Regions from separate parts of the Paenibacillus sp. 2KB_20 genome, predicted to be linked through region 3. Evidence: riboswitches for the same ligand, from Rfam matches in the RefSeq annotation. Region 3 holds a riboswitch; each other region holds the start of a gene.
The links. A riboswitch is a leader RNA that binds a small molecule or an ion and turns the genes downstream of it on or off. The one in region 3 is predicted to bind cyclic di-GMP.

Region 1: it holds a riboswitch for cyclic di-GMP, as region 3 does, so the genes downstream of both, AB4124_RS17465 (non-ribosomal peptide synthetase) here and AB4124_RS02045 (helix-turn-helix transcriptional regulator) in region 3, are expected to answer to the same signal.
Region 2: it holds a riboswitch for cyclic di-GMP, as region 3 does, so the genes downstream of both, AB4124_RS29320 (S-layer homology domain-containing protein) here and AB4124_RS02045 (helix-turn-helix transcriptional regulator) in region 3, are expected to answer to the same signal.

Annotation. Positions count from the first base shown of each region.
Region 1 is NZ_JBFRHH010000006.1:143,061-149,905, reverse strand. Features, by position in the region: gene AB4124_RS17470 (hypothetical protein) at 349-732, opposite strand; gene AB4124_RS17465 (non-ribosomal peptide synthetase) at 1,144-3,303, opposite strand; cyclic di-GMP riboswitch class I at 3,532-3,626, opposite strand; gene AB4124_RS17460 (hypothetical protein) at 4,301-4,459, opposite strand; gene AB4124_RS17455 (alpha/beta fold hydrolase) at 4,660-4,902, shown strand; gene AB4124_RS17450 (universal stress protein) at 5,447-5,878, opposite strand; gene AB4124_RS17445 (CynX/NimT family MFS transporter) at 5,881-6,845, opposite strand, start outside.
Region 2 is NZ_JBFRHH010000016.1:22,684-29,528, reverse strand. Features, by position in the region: partial or broken gene AB4124_RS29330 (DMT family transporter) at 1-462, opposite strand, end outside; gene AB4124_RS29325 (LPXTG cell wall anchor domain-containing protein) at 1,098-1,226, shown strand; cyclic di-GMP riboswitch class I at 1,487-1,585, shown strand; gene AB4124_RS29320 (S-layer homology domain-containing protein) at 1,737-5,561, shown strand; gene AB4124_RS29315 (class I SAM-dependent methyltransferase) at 5,692-6,312, opposite strand; gene AB4124_RS29310 (DUF4386 domain-containing protein) at 6,318-6,845, opposite strand, start outside.
Region 3 is NZ_JBFRHH010000001.1:443,905-450,749, reverse strand. Features, by position in the region: gene AB4124_RS02065 (2-phosphosulfolactate phosphatase) at 1-647, opposite strand, end outside; gene AB4124_RS02060 (MFS transporter) at 843-2,153, shown strand; gene AB4124_RS02055 (phosphosulfolactate synthase) at 2,266-3,132, shown strand; gene AB4124_RS02050 (YitT family protein) at 3,327-3,968, shown strand; cyclic di-GMP riboswitch class I at 4,117-4,211, shown strand; gene AB4124_RS02045 (helix-turn-helix transcriptional regulator) at 4,366-5,094, shown strand; gene AB4124_RS02040 (Spo0E family sporulation regulatory protein-aspartic acid phosphatase) at 5,306-5,497, shown strand; gene AB4124_RS02035 (ABC transporter permease) at 5,624-6,845, opposite strand, start outside.

The DNA of each region.
Region 1 (6,845 bases), on a different contig from region 3:
ATCCTCACGTTTTCGCTCCTTTCTCACTCTTCACTCTATATCCGTTCGTCCCGTCCTTTTCACTCCATATACTACACCAAATAATGGAATATTCGCAATTCTGCTCGTTAGCTTAATGAAATAGCTGTAGAATTTTAATAAGATATGTGTCAAATCGGTAATCGGACCAAGTTCTTGTCCTCGGCTCAAGACAAGAACTTGTACCCTTAAAAGAAAAAGCCGCTAAGATAGCGACTTTTAATGGGACAATGTTTTGTCCTCCGACACTAACGTCTAAGTACATCTTACCAGATGTCTTTTTTTTCGTTGTCTACCACATGGGATATCACCAAACATGCCGTCTTTTTGTTATGGATGAACGAATGTAGTATCATCCATATTTGCTTGTATAACGTCCAGCCAATTTGTATTATGCATCATCTCGGAAGAATCCCCATGAAATGCCTTAATGGCTTCCTGATCATCAAGCAGCCGATATCTCATCCAAGCCGTCAAGTCCCCCCTATGATTGCCACCATTGCCTTCAATCGCTGTATGTGCTGCACCTTTTGCCACCCCCATCATAACAGGCGTGCTTGCGTTAGTACTATGCAAGGCTAATTGATTTCCTTCTGCAAGTTCTGGTAAATGAGAATGAATGATTATATGCAAGAAAATGGTTATTGGAACTGCAACAATAAGGACTAAAGCTGACAACCATAAAATCCACTTTCTTTTTTTAAAAACCAACATACACGTGACCTCTACGATAGTCTATAGATTTCTCTATCGTCTTCTCTGTTAAAGTATGAAACTGAATGGATATACGTAAAAGATGTAGCTATGTTTCGTTACACGCAAATTTCTTTCATAAAATCCTCATGCACCTTTCTTGCATTTCCTTAGCCCATAAATTCAAACATATGCGCCACAAGGAATTTCATTAAAACTACTACTCTTTCGGGAATGGGGTCAGATTCTTGTCATCAATTAATGACAATAACTTGACATAAATAAATAATCCGCTTTTAAAGCGGATTTTAATGAGACTACGTTCTTGTCTTCCGACATTAATTATGAGTCAAATGCGTTCTCGATTCTCTCGGCATCCTTGTCCAGTCAGATCCTTTTGAGCATTTGCTGCGTTTCGTTTAGCGGTTCGTCTCAGTTGACAAGCATCGGACGAAGAAGATCAGGGTCCGGCAGAGCTTTTTTATCGACTTTCCCGTTAGGGGTAAGCGGCAAACTTTCCATCTGTACCACAAGAGAGGGCAGGAAATATTCAGGCAAATTTCGGGCTAAATACGCCTTGACATCCGTTTCGGACAAAACCTGTTTCGCAACAAAATACGCGCATATTATCGGATTGCCACTCTCGTCGGCTTTGACGGCTACCGCGACTTTCAAGATTCCGTTGTGTTCCAGCAGTCGAGTCTCGATTTCTCTCGGTTCCACGCGATACCCTCTGATCTTCACTTGATCGTCGATTCGTCCGATAATTTCGATATTGCCATCCGGCAGCCACAGGGCCATATCCCCCGTTCGATATAACCTTTCCCCGAGGAGCGGATGTTCCACAAACTTGGCTTCTGTCAATTCCAGCTGGTTTAAATACCCCCGCGCGACACCGTCCCCTCCGACGCAAAGCTCTCCCACTACTCCGATGGGCTGAAGCTTCAACTGTTTATCAAGGATATAAGCGGAGGAATTGCATATTGGTCTGCCAATCGGAATGGCGGATTCGAATTCACGTTCGATCGGGAAATAAGTGGAGAATGTCGTGTTTTCCGTCGGACCGTATATATTGACCATCCGCAGATCGGGACAGGTCTTACTTACGGCGTTTACGTGCTTCGGCGATAACGCTTCTCCGCCGATTAGCAAGGTGTTCAACGTACAAAAGACGTCAGGATCCTGTTCGGCCAGATTATGGAACAAAGCCGTAGTCAGAAACCAAGCCGTGATGCGGTAGCCGATGATGGTTTCCTTCAATTTGTGAATGTCTAATAGATCCTTGTTCTTCATCAAAAACAAGGTAGATCCGTTCAAAAGGGATCCCCAAATTTCAAAGGTTGACGCATCGAATGCAATTGCGCCGGTTTGCAAAATTCGATGATCCACGGAAAAATTGAAATAATTGGTCTTCTTGACCAGTCTTACGATGTTGCAATGTTCAACCATGACACCTTTCGCTGTCCCCGTTGATCCAGAAGTATAGATGATATACGCTAGACTTTGCGAGGTTACTTCAGATATCGTATGGGGACAGCTGTCAAGATAAAGCTGCGCGTTGTCCCAATAAATTACTTTTCCTTCAAATGCAAAGTCAGGCTTCCAACTGGAAGGGGCCAGCAAAAATCCCGCCCGACTGTCCTCGAGCATATATTCGAGTCGTTCGCACGAAGAATCGGCTTCGATGGGCATATAAGCGCCGCCCGCCTTCAATATGGCTGTAAGCCCGACGATCATACTGACAGACCGATCCGCGACAATGCCAACGACGCTCTCCGGCTTTACGCCGTGATCCTGTAGTGCTTTTGCAAGCTGATTCGCGTGTTCGTTCAATTCCCGATAGGATATCTGATGGTCCGCGGTCATGACCGCTGGGCGATCGGGGGTTAAGCTGACCTGTTCCTCAAACAAGTAATGGACCGTTTTGCTGGAAGGATAGTCCGTCTTAATTCCGCTGAAAGCCTGAATCTGTCTCTCCTCTTCTTCGGACAACAAACGTATATCGGCAATCACTTTCTCGGGAAAATCGGCTACTTCCTGCACAATACGGCTCAAGTGGTCGCCCATCTGCTCAATCGTTTCCTTTCTATACAAGCGGGTCGCGTAATCAAGGTGTATCATGAGAGATTCCTTCTTAAAAGCCGTCAAAGCAAGCTCAAACGTCCCCAACTGATCAGATTTCAAAGGAGTAGTATTGGCGTTTTGCCAAGTAAACGCCGCTTTGATGAACGGATTGCCGCTCAGATTCTTACGCATATTCCGATCTTCGAGTGCTTGCATCGTGGTATGCTTGACTTCTATCAGAAACTTATCTAATGGCTTATGTACAGTAGGAGAGTATCGTATAGGAAGCATCTGGCTTTCCAACGAATACCCAATTACAGGGTCATCCTCGCCGGTATATTTGGCAAGCAGGATCGCATAACAAGCCATTAGTGCCATATCCACAGTTATTCCGAAATTGAACGCAAGTTGATAGAGTTTTCGGGTCGTTGCAGAATCAAGGCAAAAACTAACCCGGCTTCCTTCATCGTTGGTCCATCCCCCCCACGGAAATTCGTCAATTGATACTTCACATGTCGTTTGTTCCATGACCATCAACTCCCGGATTATCGATTCATTAATGTCTGATTGATAACGAACAGAAGAATCCTCTTCGCATTCTGCGATGAAGAAGTATCCCCCCTCCTGAGCCAATATGACTATGGCCTCGTATAGCCCCAAACTTAGTTTCTTCTTACAGCGAAGCTCGCCTTTGTTTTTTGGAACGTCAAAAAACCCCCTTTCTTCAAATGAATAAAACGGAGGTCTCCCGTCGTATTCGGCAACTGGCTGGCATCGCGATCACAGTAGATCCCGCATTAGCCCCTATAGCTTTGCGTCGCCACCTTTCGGTGGGTTTGCTATTGTCGTACAAAACTAGCATTAAATTGTAAATCGTGTTCATATTATGTATTCGTTTTACAATTACTGTATCTTGTTTCCAAATGAAAATCGATAGGTCTTTTGTTCAATATTGTCTTTCTAGAATCGTTTTGATGATATAGATAACCATCATGTAACTCTAGGTCATGATAGTTAATCTTTACTAATTTTTGCTTTTCGTCGACTTCACTCTACTTCACTTAACTTCACTTAACTTCACTTAACTACCTATTAAAACTATATTATTCAAAAAAGCAGGATACGTTTTTACAAACAAAAATCGATTAAGAACAGAGACATACACACATTTTTGTCCCTGGCAGAATTCCACAAAATTACGCCATTACTCTAATAGATTCAGTATTATCAGTCTCCTATCCCTGCGTATTCTTCTATCATTACTTGGATATTGGGTTATGGATAATTAAGGCAATAGTTCTATTTTTCAACTTCACCCTTATATCCATTGTCCTAACTACGACTACGGATATCATTGGATCCAATACTTTTGTCTCTTGTAATACGGGACAAAAAAACCAAAGTTATTAGTACGTTATAACTGGTAACGAGATCTCGCTTCCGAAGAGTGGAGCACTCGAAACACAGCACTAATTTTCACAACCATCGGAATCATCTCCTGTAGGGAGATGGTATGCAGCTGTTGTTAAACTAGCCCGTTACGGTCCTGTCCATGATGAGTAATTTCCTTCAGGATCCTGTCAATCTTATAGTCGCCCACTAACAATCGATTCACCTGATTCGCTGCCGGGTCCTGCGGTCCTCCGCATGCACTGATCGTCATCAGTAGCATCATGCTCGCCACAATGAACGATGGCCGCTCCCATCAATGCCCATGATGTGGGGTCTATCTTGCTACTGGAGGAGCTTCCGTTTCCGGACTTTCCTGGACAGCTGGAATCGTGGTCGATGGAGCACTAGATTCAGTTGGTGCTGCGCTCTTCTCTGTTACAAGATGCTTCGCGCAACCCGAAACACTTGAAAAATTTGCTCGTGAAATTCTGAATGGTTAAACCATCTTTTCCCTATGAAAAAAAGCATCAGCGAGTGCTTGGTCTAGAGATGTCCTACGTAGACGAAGGAAGTGGCGATCCGATTGTCTTCCTACATGGCAACCCTACTTCCTCTTATCTCTGGCGTGAAATTCTTCCTTATGCTCAAGATTTCGGTCGTTGCATTGCTCCTGACCTCATAGGTATGGGCGATTCTGGCAGAGAGCTCCGTCCCGAAACTCTTTGTCAACTGTGATCCGGGCACTTTGCCGACATCTCATGTTGAGTTTTGTCGTAATTAGCCAATGCAAACGGAGATCACCGTACGTGGACTTCATTATCCCCAGGAAGATTCGCCTCAAGAAATTGGCGAGGCACTTGCTGCCTGGTTAAAGAATTTAACATAGTCGTTAAGGACCTTCTAGGGATGGGTTAAAATTAAAAACAAGTAAGCGACAATCCTACCAAATTGCTTGTAAAAAGCAGTCGATTGCTCTAGCCGAATGCCATCAAAACAGGGAGCAGTGTTGTCGGTGGTTTGCTCCCTGCTTATTATGTGCTTTGTCGTCTGACAAAAGCGGTCTGGAGGTCGATTATGATTCGAACTATCCTGCCCGTTACCTTAATAAGGAGCAATCGCACCAGACATTAGATAACCATCTAATCGGACAAGTAATCAAAAGGGATACAGAAACAGCGGCATTGTAGGACACAAATATCCTAGAATGCCGCTGTATGATTCAACTATAACGTTCCCCGTTAGTATAACAATGCATCATTTCTGCAGTTCCGTAAAGGAGTTAATGTACAATGAGGACTGGACAACTTGATAGCTGCGAAACCTTGTGGCTGACACTTCCTAGCATCATTTCTTTTATGCCCCTTAGCCCACGGCTTCCGATAATAATAAGTTGCTGCTCGGTATCCCTTGCATAATTTAATATTTCATGTGCAGGATCTCCCTTAAGATGAACGATTTCCGGATTAATCCCCGCAGATTTTAATTTAGATTTGGCTTGTTGCAGCTGTTCCAAACTCGCTTTCTCCATTTCGTTCAATATTTCTTCCAAGAAATTCTCTGGCACATATGTCATGCCATTCGACACATATTCCTGGCTGACATTAACCAAAGTAACTTGAGTTTGTTTGTTTCGGGCTATTTCGATGGTTGCCTCGAGGAGTTTGTTCGTTATTTCAGCTTTATCAATGGCTACAATAATTTTATCAAACATATTTATCGTCCTTTCCGTAGCAGCTCGTAGCTATTTCGGCTGCCTACAAAACGGTTTCTTGCTGCTCCTATACCGACTAAAAAGAGTAAAACCGAAGCGCCAAGCAGAATGAAAAGTGGCAGGTTCCAACTGTTTGTCGCATCATGCAGGTATCCTATAAGGGCAGGACCGATTGCGGCAAGAAGATATCCGATCGATTGCGCCATGCCAGACAGTTCCGCTGCTTGATGCGCATTTTCAGTACGTAACCCGAAAAACATCATGGACAAACTAAAGGCGAAGCCTCCACCAATTCCGAGTATGATGATCCACAACAGAATGATATGGGAGCTTCCGTAAAGAAGTCCGAGCGTTCCTGTCAAAAGCAAAATGGTTGTGATGACCACTAACAAACGTTGGTTAGACATGCGCCCAGCAATAACGGGAACAATAAAGGTGAATGGAAGCATAGCTAACTGCATGATCGAGAGGTACCATCCTGATTGGCTGGAGTCAATTCCTTGCTGCTTTAAAATTTCAGGCAACCATGCGATCAACACATAGAAAACCATAGACTGTATACCCATAAACAAGGTTACTTGCCAGGCAAGCGGGGATCGCCAAACATTCACATCGTTGCTGGCCATCTGTTGACTCGTCGTGGCTGTTTGCTTCGTTTGATTTCTTAATTGGGGTAACCAACAGAGGATCGATACAAAGCTTAGAATCCCCCATATTTCCAATGCTCCCTGCCATTTTAGACCTGCGTTCACGGCTAGCGGTACACTGATTCCCGATGCGATTGCTCCACATAAATTCATTGAAATGGAGTAAACACCTGTCATGGAGCCAATTTTATTTGGGAAATCCCTTTTGATTATACTTGGCAATAATACATTACATACGGCGATTGCGAATCCAAGAATTGCTGTCCCAATAAACAGATTAGCTGCGCCAGATAAAGAACGTATTACAATACCAACAGTCA
Region 2 (6,845 bases), on a different contig from region 3:
GCTCATCGAGGCGACTCCGCCGAAGCCGAGCAGTAGGCCGACCATTTTCCGCGCGTACATCCTTTCTCCCAGCCCTCCTGCTACCGATAGCGTCGCGAACAGGCCCGCCACCCTGGTCTGTCCGAAATGCTCAATCGATCGCGAGTACACTCCACCGGTCGTACCGATCGCGACGAACAGCAGCAAAACGGCGACGCCCACTGTGACCGGATGACCGAGGAGCATGCTGATCGCCGGTGTCGGCGCCATGCCGAGCAGTGCGCCGAACGGCACGGAGCCTGTCAGCGCCCACAGTGCAGCGACTGAAAGCAGCCACGGTATCAGCGGAGCCGCGCGTCCGACGCGATGTCCCGGCCGGAGCATAGTCATTCGTCCGTTCTTATCCGTGGTGGAGAACAGCGGCAGCGTCTCGATATGTTCTTGCTGCCCGTGCTTCTGCTGACCCTCCGCAGCATCCCTCATCGACATCGCCCTCCCGAGGAAGATACTCGCACCCTGAGCGGCGGAGGGGGATTCCCCACGTCGCGGCCGGGACGATCAACTATAAAATGGAGGAGTTTCTTTCCTTTTTCTTCCTCATTATTGAACGTTTTTTGTAGGTGTTATGATATTCTAGGTGCCGTAATAGAAAGTTCAACTTCCTATTATCTTTGTACTCAGCCATACACAACTTCACCCCAATATTTCATATCTATATTTTACCACTATAAACCTTGTCTATAGATCAGATGAGTTCGGGTCCGGCGATGTAAGAGTTGATTGGCGGACATGATCGGCCCCTGATACTGGGGGGGACTATCCTAATGTGGGGGTGAATACTCGATTTGGGGGAAATTTATGCATTTAAAATAGCTCAAATACCGACCCTAAACTTCCCGTAATACATATCAAAAAGTGATGGATCTTCTTCGGTTAAGCCGAACAATCCAGGAGGGGAAGATTCGGATGTTGAATCCCCAGACTTCAGCCAACCCGGCGGATTAAGTGGGTCCGATGAAACGGATATATTAGGTGTATCTGATAAACCTGGTCCATCCGATACTTCGAATGATTCGGTGAATGTAGAGTCCTGAGACAGTAAAGGCACAGGTATCAAGTTGCCGAACACAGCTACGAATATGTACAGCTATTTGCTGGCGAGATGCATCATGCTGCTTGCAGGACTATCCCTCCTAAGAAGAAAAAAAGCATTAAGAAAGTTGACAAACAGCCCCTCAAGGCCGTAACCGCTGCAAGTCAGATAAGGTTGTATAGAAAATGTATAGGAGCAGCTAGTAGACTATAAGTTAATGAAGAAATAAGTAGATTTTTGGCGGATCCGACATGATCGTCCCGAATAAAAAAAATAGTGGTGATCACTTTTCCTAAAATTCTGCAAATAAAAGTAGGTTTCAACAAAGTTGGAGTATCGGGCCTAACCGTCCATTTTTTTCGAAGTATAATCCTAATTACGCAAGTGTTTAAATTCAATACTGTATACATACTCGTACGATAATGGCAAACCCGTTGAAAGACGGGGACGCAAAGCTAGAGGGGCTAAAGGATTTGCTGAAAACGCAAATGTCAATGCCAGCCAGCCGCCGAATACGACGGAAACTTCCGTCTATTAGCGCATGCCGCTTAAAGGACGGAAGTTTTTTTATTATATCGTAAAGGAGGATCGAAAAAGTCAGCTATGAGGATGGGGGCTTAACCCACTTCTTTAAAATCGCAATGAATTGGAGGAATGATTTTATATGCGCGTCCATGGATCCAGGAATTATTGGAATAAACAACTGATCCTGCTGCTTGTTTTTATGCTAGTAGCGGAAGGATTTTTCACTATGCTTGCGCCACAAACGGCGAAAGCGGCTGCTCCTGCTCCAGGCGGGGTTAGCGGAGATTTGATCTCCTGGGTAGAGTTCGAGAAGAGCATGGAGCAGGGGGAAATTGAAAACGGCCTTGTTACCGAATTGCAAGACTTGGCGGATGAAGGAAGGAAATGGACCCCTTTTGCAACAAAGGAACAGAAGGTGGAGAATATCGGCAATAAAATGATCAACTTCCACCTCGTGACCGTTCCCGAAAGTTCCGATGCTGCCGTACAATATAAGACAAATTCGCCATTTGCCGATCCAGCTTCAAATGCACGGGAAGTATTCTCCGTTCAGACAAAAGATCCGGATGCAACGTGCGTAAAGCCTCCTCTTGACACGTCAAACAATAGCGGCTTTCCTTGGGCAATGGGGGGGAGCTCTGGTTCGGATTATTGTGGCCTAAAAACCGGTAACGGAAGTAGATGGTCATCAGGTTTCGGTTCTGCTGGAGTGAGGGGGGCGGATGTTCTCGATAGAACAGTACTATTAGCTCCTAGCATCTTGAATGTCTCAAGCGCGGATAGTTGGACGATTTCCTGGAACGGGGCGTCAGGTAATAACCAGACGGGTAATATAGTGAATTGGGCGACGACCGGGGCAGGTGACGGGTACCATGCGATCGGAGGAACTAAAGAAAAACCTTTTAAAGGTGGGAGCATTGCGGAAGTACTTGTATATAATCGCAAACTGACTCCTACGGAGCGGCAACAGGTTAATAGCTATCTGGCCCTCAAATACGGAATTACGATGAAAGGCACCGACGATTATTTGGCCAGCGACGGCTCGACCAGAATGTGGACCAGAAATAACAACGTTGGCTATGTTCAGCGCATTACGGGAATTGGTCGTGATGATGACGGCACTTTGTATCAGAAACAATCGAAATCGCAGGCTGCTGGCGCCAATGTAACGATTGCGCTGGGTGATGCGATCACAGCGACTAACGATGCTAATACGAACCCGATTGCAAACGATAAAAGCTTCTTCGTTTTCAGCGACAATAACTTGTCGACCGTGTACGCCAAAGTCATCGATAATGACGATCTTCCCGCAAGCCATCAATTACAGCTCGCAACCAGCGTAACGTCGGCCAAGATGATGAATCGCGCATACAAGGTCGACAAAAGCGCCGATTGGAGCGATGCTCCGATTACCTTAAAAGTGGACGGCGCGGATGCAAGCGAGAATCAAGTGTTCTTATTCGTAAGTCCGGATAGCGCATTCTCGTCGGATGTAACCGCGCTGCCGCTGGATGCTTCGACGGGTCAAATCACGCTGAACAGCAGCGTATTGTCTGACGGCAGCTATTTTACATTTGTGGAGTATGTGGATAAGAGGTCGTTGGAGTCTCATGTTATTGATGCCGGAACCCTGGCTGAGGCCGATTATACCGAAGCCAGCTGGCAGGCATTTCAGCAAGCATTAGCTGATTCTAATAGCATTCTTACGGATGCGAATAAAACGCAAGATGAAGTGAATGCAGCCTTGAAGGCTCTTGAGGATGCTCGTGCAGCGCTAGTAAGCATAGCGGCACTTCAGGAGAAAGTGGATGAGATTAACGGCGAAATTACCGGCGGAACGTTGAAGGAAACGGATTATACGCCGGCGAGCTGGACCGAGTTGCAGAACAAGTTGGGCGAAGCCCAAACCGTTCTGGACAATCCGAACGCAACGAAGGCGGAGATCGATGCGGCATTAAAGGCGCTTGAGACCGCGCGCGGAAACCTCGTAATGGCGGGAGCGGAGCTTGAATCGCTGAACGTCTTCAATGCCGACGACAGAAGCCCGCTTGACTTCGAACCGCCGTTCGACGGTGATCGATACTTGAATTATACGACGGTTTCGAATTCCGTCTATGGAGTCGGCATTGAACTGAAAGCATTGAATCCGAACAGTACAGTCAAAGTGACATTCAATGGACAAGAGGTCGACGCCGCCGAATGGGATCGCCTGCCGCTCCAGGAAGGCCTCAATACCATCAAGGTAGAAGTGACCAATCCGAATGGCAATACGAATGTGTATCGGGTTGAAGTTTATCGTGTTTCCAACAAGCTCATATCGCTGACGCCTTCTACCGGTGTCTTGGAGCCTGCATTCGATCCGCTAACGGAAAATTATAAGATGAGCGTTACGAACAGCGTCTATCAGCTTCATTGGACGCCGGTAACCTTGGATTCGACCGCTACGATCGAGTTCAGCGTAAATGGCGGGGCATACGCAGGGGTCGCCAGCGGAACCGCAACTCCGCTTCATTCGCTTCAAGTCGGCGACAACACGGTCGTCTTTAAGGTGACGGATCAGGATGGCGTTGAAAGGTTGTATACCGTTATCGTAACCAGAGCCAGTGCACCTACGCCTGGCGATGGCGGTGGTGGCGGCAATGGCGGTAATGGCGGTAATGGCGGCAATGAAGGGGGAAGCGCGACTGCACCTGTACCGTCGGATGGCTCGGACATTCGTACATCCGTGAACGGGAAGGAGTATTCGTTTGCAACCGGCAAAACGTCAACTTCGGGAGACCGCACGATAACGTCGGTTCAAGTCGATCTGGACAAGCTGAACAATGCTTTGAATCAAGGCAACGGACAAAAGCTTGAGATTCTTTCTCCGCAAGACAGCGATTTAAAGGTTGACGGATTGACGGCAGAGACCGTGAAGCAAATCGCCGATAAGGGCGCAACCCTAGAGATCAGCAATCCGCTAGCGATCTATCCGGTTCCTGGCGGAAAAATGGACTTCAACGGGGTGTCCAAGCAATTGGACAACGCGGCGCTCGGCGATATAGCGGTTCATATCGACATAAAGCGTTCTTCGGATACTTTGATCAATAACGCAAAGAACAAAGCGTCAGCGGAAGGTTACGAACTTCTGGTCAACCCGGTCGATCTGGATCTCACCTTCTCGCATGGCAGCAAGACGGTCAGATCGGAACAATTGAACGGATATGCGGCGAAATACATCGCTCTGCCGGAAGACATCGATCCGAACCGCATTACGACAGGCGTTATCGTCAATCCGGACGGCAGCGTGTTCCACGTTCCGACGGTCGTGACGAAGATCAACAATCGCTACTATGCGATGATCAACGATTTGCGCAGCAGCGGTTCCTACTCGGTCATCTGGAATCCGCAGGATTTCGACGACGTGAAGAACCACTGGGGCAAAGCGGACGTGAACAATATTGCCGCAAGGCTTGATCTTGCGGGTACCGGGAACAATACGTTCTCGCCGGATCGGAACGTGACACGCTCCGAGTTTTCGGAAATTGTTGGGCTCGGTTTGGGCTTGATGCGGCAGAACGCACCAGAAAACATGTTCCCTGACGTTCCGGCTTCCGCTTGGTATCGAAACTCCGTTGCGATTGCTACTGAATTCGATATCGTCCGAGGCTATGACGACGGTAACTTCTATGGTGACCAACAGATTACGAGAGAACAGGGAATCGCGATGGTCGCGCGGGCATACAATCTGATCGACCCGCAAACCTCGCTCAGCGAGAATCGCATTGCTGAACTGCTGGCGAATTATAAAGACGCGGCAAGCGTATCCGCTTGGGCGAGAGCGGAAGTCGCCCGGCTGATCGAAGCGGGAATCGTTCAGGGCAACGGGCCGCAACTGCTCAGTCCGCAATCGAATATGACACGTGCCGAAACGACGGCATTGATTGCAAGATTGCTTAAAACAACCAATTTGATAGACAAGTAAACAAGTTACCCGAACAACCATTGACGAGTTACGATCGTCGATGGTTGTTTTTTCGTCGATAGCTCCGTTAAGCTGAACCGTATCATAAGTAACGGCGAAATATTTGGTGAAATGGCTCTTTCGTAACATATCAAATCTTCCTAGCAACAATGAAATATTCCTGAGAGCTTTTCTTCAAGCAATCCGATTCGACAATTGAAAAACTCCCTTTCTCAATTGTATCGATTAAATTTCGTATTTTAAATGATCTTATATTCGGCGTTAGACCAACTCTACCTGCAATGAATAACAAGCTGCTTAGAAATTTCTTTTCTCCCATGCATGGTATTGCAGAAATCAATAATCCTCCCGGTTTCAACAGTTCATTCATTCGTTGCAGAACGATATGTTCATCTTCCAACAAATGCAGAACATGGAAGGCCAAGATGGCATCAAATGAGCCTTTCTTATACCTTTCATCGAAAATGGTCGCATGAGCGTAGTTTATATTTGCGATGTTTCGCTCTTTTGCCTTTTTTTCTGCAATTGCGATCATATTCGAAGATATATCAATCGCATGAATCCCTTTCACATATTCGGCAATTTCATTTGCTATCAACCCAGTGCCACAGCCGAAATCCAAAACAATGCTGCTTATTTTAAGATGCGTTTTCGTTCTTTTTATTATATTGATGTAAGTCTGTTCATCCTTCATCTCGATTTGATCATATTGACTTGCTGTTTTGTCCCAGAAACGTTCTGATGCATTCATTTCCGTTACACCTTCTTTTCTAGAGCATCCGCCCGGTTGAATCCTTTAAGGATTAGCCATATAGCCAAAACCAATTGTTGAGAGGCTATTGGAACGTTCAACGTCATGTAGGTTGCATCGAGACCGATGAAGCGAATCATAAATAATAAGCTCGCCAATATGGACAATATAGATCCAATAAGACCCGAAACGGACAACCAGCGTGGGACGAATTTTGTTTGGTAAAATATGCAGTTAAACAAGAACATCGCCAAAACAGATGTCAGTGTCGTGGCTACATGATTCACCAAATCACGTCCTTCCCGTAACAATCCACCCAAGGTCTGAAAATACGAGTCATCCAGAGTTCCAACTTTTGTAAATTCGTGGCTTAATGTCAATAGCAACAGAAGAATGATTACACCAATAATAATGAACACACCCGCAATGATGCCGAAAGCAGCAGATCCAAGAGCTAAACCTTTATTATGCTTACTTAGAACCGGATACAACGCAATAGGAATACCCACATATGCAACAACCATTAACAACTG
Region 3 (6,845 bases):
ACTTTCATTACAAAGTCGGAAGGGAGCTCTTGGATGCAAAACGAAATATCCTCCTGTAAAAATTCCGGTTTTTCATTATCGTAAAATTTCTCGGCCGCTTCTGACTTTCGAATCCGTTCAATGGTTTCCTCGGCAGATATACGGTTAGTGTCTTGGAGAATCTCCGATATATATTGTGCGCAGGCCAGATCATCATCCCCTGACGGATGCGAAGCAATTAAATTAATCATCATGTTGTCTTCTTTTAATAAGTTTCTCTTTATAAACTCTGCTGTTGTTCTTGCATTGGTGAACCCGGTAACGAATAGGTGCTCGGTACTCAATGCGTTTAGGGTTGCTGTAACCCCATTGGTTGTCTTCTGGATCAGAAATTTCTCCCGAAGATCCAAGTTGTGTAAACGTACAGGCGAATTGTCTAGTTCAAACCCCGGAATCGGCAGCCCCTGTATCTCTCCCGCTAATAAAAAGTCAGGATCGATTTTCTTTAGACGCAAGGCGTCGTCTAGAGTTCCTGCCAGAATGATACCTTGAACCCCATTGATAAAGGCATAGTGCGCTACGGTAAAAGCCCTTATAACATCAATTACAACATTGATGTGTGATGCTTCCAATGTATGATGATGTCCTTGGATAATCTGTATCGGCATGCAGCAAACCCCTTTCACCCGGCATACTTGGGCTATTTTAGTAACAGTATATTTGCCCAAATCCAAGGAGTGCTCAAATCCTCCAAGGATTCCGCAGCAATGAAGGAATATTAAATTCGGATGTGGTGATAATTAGGAAGCATGTACTAATAAATGGCCAACTATAAACGAACTTCAAGTCCGAGGAGCGATACCATGGAAAAGACCAAAAAGCGAAAACTGAATATTAGCTTTAATAGCGATATCGACCTGCAGACCGACTCCGCGGAGACAAAAGACAGCGAATCTTCCGGAAAATCAAAGTCTTCTAACAGCTCAAAGGGTCAATTGTGGGAATTTATCGCACTGGCGACGATCCCGATCGTACTCGTTTTCGGCAATTCCATGCTAGTCCCGGGGCTTCCTGAAATGCAAAGGGAGCTTGGTATCAGTAAATTTCAAAGCAGCTTGATCATCACAATTTTCTCCTTGGCAGCAGGCTTGTTTATTCCGATTATTGGTTATTTGTCCGATCGATATGGACGAAAAATTATTATTATACCCGCCTTGATCATATATGGAGCTGCCGGTATTCTGGCAGGATTCGGCGCCATTTGGAACTCATTTGCGGTGATTATCACTGCGAGGGCGATTCAGGGGCTAGCGGCCGCCGGAACAGCACCGATTGCCATGGCGCTCGTTGGCGATTTATACGATGGCGGGACCGAAAGCAAGGCACTGGGCTTAATCGAAGCTTCCAATGGCGCAGGGAAGGTACTCAGCCCGATCATCGGTTCCCTGCTTATGCTGATCGTGTGGTATGCTTCCTTTTTCGCATTTCCTGTGTTCTGTGCGTTATCGTTGTTGGCCGTCATTTTTATGATCAAAGAATCGAAACAATCTTCAAAGCAAGAACTAGGGAAATACCTTGGGAAAATCAAAGGCATCTTCAAAGAAAAAGGCCGCTGGCTCATCACTGCTTTTTTTGCCGGATCACTGGGGTTGTTCATTTTGTTTGGCGTACTATTCTATTTATCCAACATTCTTGAAGACAAGCCGTACCACATCGACGGGGTCAAGAAGGGATTGATATTGGCCATTCCATTACTCGGGATGGTGATCACCTCCTATACAACTGGAAGCTTGATCAAGAAAAAGGGCCTGCTGATCCGTTGGCTGATGAATATCGGGCTGATTGCCATGACCCTTTCTCTGGCGGCTACGCTTTTCTTTTTTAACAACATTTATGTGTTTATCGGGTTGCTAACAGTCAGCTGCATTGGAACCGGAATGCTTCTTCCATGCTTAAATACAATGATCACCGGCGCTGTTGAGAAAAGTGAGCGGGGAATGATTACGTCCCTTTACAATAGCTTGCGATTTTTGGGGGTTGCAGCAGGGCCTCCCTTATTCGGGTGGATGATGGACAAATCGGATCATGTCGTTTTTATAACCGTGTCTTCACTATCTTTGGTTGCTTTAGGATTCGTGTTCTTTTTGATTAAGCCGCCTCGGCAGATCGGATGACCAGACAAATCGCTTATTGTAAAAGATGGGCACCTGTCAATGGGCATGAGCATATTATGCCAATGTCATTGGATTAAACGACTACATCAAAAAGAATTGAGGAGATCCTAAAATGAACAGTTCCCTGCGAACAGTTTGGCCCATGGAGCTATGTGATCCGAGCGGGCTGCGCGAAAATCCCGAGCACGGCAAAAAAGACCACGACACCTACGAGGTCATGGAACGCGGGATGACGATGGTTATTGATAAAGGCTTGGGTAGAAACATGTTTTCAGATGTGATCGAGACAGCCTCGGATTACATCGATTGCGTCAAATTCGGTTTTGGGACGGCTCCGCTGTATAAAACGGAAATGCTGCTATATAAGATCAATCTAGCCAAACAACATGGAATCGCGGTCATGCCCGGCGGAACCTTGCTAGAGACAGCCGTGCAGCAAGATGTCGTCCCCGCATTTTTTAATACCGTTTGCCGTCTTGGATTTAACGCTATAGAAGTATCTGATGGCACGATTGAGATGTCGCGAAAAAAACGAACGGAGCTCATCCGGGAAGGTAAACAACGCGGACTTCGGGTTTTTACGGAGTATGGTAAAAAGCAATCCGGTTCCCGCATCGAAGCCGAAATGCTCGCGTATACGATGGAAGCGGATTTAGACGTAGGTGCCGAGTATATCATCGTTGAAGCGCGTGAGTCAGGACTGGGTATCGGTATTTTCGATAAGCATGGCGAGTGCCAAGAAGAAATGATAAATACTATCATCGACTACGTGTCGGATGCAAGAAAGCTGATTTGGGAGGCACCTCTTAAGGAGCAGCAAGCGATGCTTCTCCGCAAATTGGGATCTAATGTGCATTTGGGGAATATCCAACCCACCGAAGTGCTTTCCCTTGAAACGATGCGCCGGGGACTTCGTCAAGATACGTTTGAACTCGGGGTGAGAGAGAAACATACGGATGGATTTTGTTACGTGATTTAAACATAGACCAAACCACAAGAGAATGATAATTACTAGAGGGCTGTCTATGGATATCTCCAGAGTCAGCCTATACATATTTTCGTTGAAGAGACTGATCCCGGTAATCCCCTTCAGGGAACAAGCATACACTAAACAAGCAGGACTGGCTTGTTACTCTAATCTATGAAGGATGATTCCGTGTGAATTTACAGATCATGCCCGGGCGAAAGAGCCCCTTTTTCTTTCGTCGTATTTCCAAGAAACTCTTCTTCATTACCGCCGGCTCCATCATTCAAGGTTTTGCCATGGCAATGTTCTTGTTTCCTCACGCCATTCCTTCGGGGGGAGGAGCAGGGATCGCGGTTCTTCTGAACCATGTGTTTGAGCTCCCAATGAGTCTCGGACTGTGGTTAGCCAATTTTATTTTCCTCGCCTTTACAGTCCCTTATCTTGACGGTGTCAGTGCCTTCGGGACCATATTTGTTATAACGGTGACGTCCGTTTCCGTTAATTTCTTCGAGGTGTTCTTAGAACCCCCGTTTGGCAACGTATGGATCGATCTTCTATTCGGCTCGGTTATTCTCGGAACAGGTGTCACCATCCTCATAAAGCAGAGGGTATCGAACGGGGGAATCGGTTATGTTGCCTTAGCCATTTATAAGTATAAAAGAATCAATCCCGGTACCTCATTGTTCTGGATGAATGGAATCATATTCGCCTTCACTGCCTATGTGATCGATTGGAAAATTATTATCCTTGCAGTTGTATGCCAGTGGATATCGACCCGGATCATTAACTGGATTCATCAGTTTCCTCCTCCTAAGTCGATCTATGAACCCGCTTGGCGCAAAAAGTGATTCTGTGTACGGACATAAGAGTGATTGACAAATATAACAAAAATATGGAAATTTGGGTCGTGCGGCCTATATTAAATGAAAAACAATGTAAGTTATAGTTTAAATATGTCATAACATGTTTGAATATTCGACAAATTCACACTTCGTAGTACGATAATAGCAAACCCACTGAAAAGTGGCGACGCAAAGCTACAGGGGCTAATGTGGAGCTACTTAAGACCGCGATGCCAGCCAGTTACCGAATACGACGGAAGCCTCCGTCTGTTTTGTTGTGGTTATCATAATGGATGGGGTTTTTTTATTTTTCGCTAGGAGCTGCCGAATGCAACCGCGGCGATGAATAGGAGATCGATTCCATTATTAATCGCTTATTCTTACAAGGGAAGAAGGGAAAATAATGGGTCAAAGAACACTGGTAGAAGCAAACAATCATTTTCCTAATATCCTCAGTATGACTGAAATAAAAGAAAGGTTGATTGAACGGAAAGAAATTCTTTATTTGCTCCAAGAGGAAACAAGGAATATGAACGATTTGCTGTCTATACCCTATTTATTTGTTATAACAGATATGGATGGAACCGTCATCGATTATTGCGGAACAGGTTCGTTAAAAAGTTTTCTCGAGAGAAATAATATGAAAAGTGGGACCTCATTGGCAATGGAAGACGCAGGAAATAATGCCATTTCATTATCCATGGAACAACAAACGCTTTCTGTCGTAGTTGGGGCCGAGCATAGTAATCGCTTGTTTTCAGAATTGGCGTGTGTTTGTACTCCCCTTCGAATAAAAAATGTGATCATAGGCTACCTAGGCCTTAGTTTTCATTATTTACACGAGGTTACATTTGCCATACCACTCATTGAACACTTGGCCAAGAATATTGAAGAAAAGTTACCTCAAAAGGATCCCATTCTGCAAAGGGAGCTGATCTATTCTCACTTTCACCAATATGAATTAACGAATCGAGAGAAAGAAATAGCATATGGGTGGCTGGAGAATAAAAATGTACCTGAAATTGCTGATATTTATGGTATTAGTCAAAGTACGGTTCGTACTTTTATTAAAAAGATATATGCAAAAACGAGAGTCAACCATAAAGGAGCATTTCTTAAAAAATTTACATAACCGTCATAAAAATTCTTAAGACAAAGATTACCCAATTCTGGGTATTTTTTTTATTTACGTCGAATTTTATAATGATAAGTAGCTGTAGCTTTAAGCTGATTCGCGTTATCGATAAGATGAGAGCTTCAATTCTTTTGGTTTGAAAAAGTTTGTCCCAGGAACTGTGGCAACGGTCATCAATCACTTGTTACGACGGGGGTGGGTGAACAAGATGATTTCTATCGAGAGCGAGCTCGAACAAGTAGCAAAAAAACTCGAACTTCTACGAAGAGAACTTGAGCGAGTGGCCAGCAGTTTCGAATTGGTGCATCAAGATGTTGTCGCCATTTCACAGTCGTTGGATAAGCTGATTGTTCGTTACATGCAATTAAAAAACCAAGAGGAATATATCAAAAGAAAGTAGATCTTCTTCATAAGAAGATATCTACTTGGGCGGTGAAACAAACGGATTAAGATTTACTAAGGCAAGAAGCAAAAAAAGATGACCTCCGAAATTTGGAGGTCATCTTTTTTTGCTCGTGGACTGTCCTCATGAATCCATTACCAACACCCGAAGGGAGGTGCGGCGGAGGATTCGTGAAGCCAACCAGCAGCCGCTGACGGCAATAGCAAGCGCGATCAGAGCCAGCCCAATGGCCAGCGGCCATTCCATGATGAGTGGCAGCTTGACAATACCGTAGGTAGAGAGCAGACCGCGCAGCACGGCTGGCAATGCGTAGACACCGCAAGCGATGCCAACAAGTGCACCAAGCGCAGCCAGTCCGGCAATGCCACTTGTCAAGGCACGACGGATATCGGTTGCTGTCAGGCCGAGCGAGGCATAGATGCCATATGTTTTCGTTTCCTTACGAATATGCAGACGGCAAGTCGTATAAACAATAAGACAAGTGACAGCCATGAACAGAAGAGCCAGCATACTCATCGGAATGAGCAAAACCGCCGCAGCTTCTTTGAATACGGAATCGAGCAGCACTTCCTGCTTCAGCGCTTGGATGGAAGGGCCGTAACGCTCGTTCAGCTGCTGTACAAGCGCATCGCTATCGGTTTTGCTCTTAAGCTGAATAAACCCGGCGTCCGGATGCAACTGCTCCACAAGGTCCGAGGTGACCCTGGCGACGTTCGACAAATTGGAAATAGACTGAAAGGTGCCGGTGATCAGCAATTGCTGCGGTTTTCCTTCAATGTAGATCGTGAGTATGTCGCCGATATCTTTGTCCAACTTACGCGCAATATTGATTCCGATAGAAACTTCATTAGGCAGTGCAGGATTACGGCCCGCAAGCGAGGCAAATCCCATCTCGTCCATGCTGCCTTCCACGACCGTCAAAGGGAGGCTAAACGTCTGTTGATGATCGCTATCCCCTTCGACATCCGCGATGACGCCGGTGGCGGCCCCAGACCAGTTTAGACTGAGAACCCGAGGGTCGTTTTGGATATAGGCTTGCATTTCTGTCCGATCCATACCTTCCGCATGGATAACCATAATGGCGATATCCGCATCGTCATAACCCCACTGGGCCGACGTTTCACCAATGCGATAGACACTGGTTACTAGCACGGCGCCAAAGACGAGCACAGCCACCGTGATGCTCATTAGCAGAAAGATCAGTACTGCGCTTTTTTTGTTGCCGCTCACATGCTTCCAGCCGATGACCGTGGGTACGGACCATCGGTCCAGTAGTCTTATGCGGGCACCATGCAGATGGGTACGACTATGCGAGGATTCCGACATGCCGTAACGGATCGCTTGA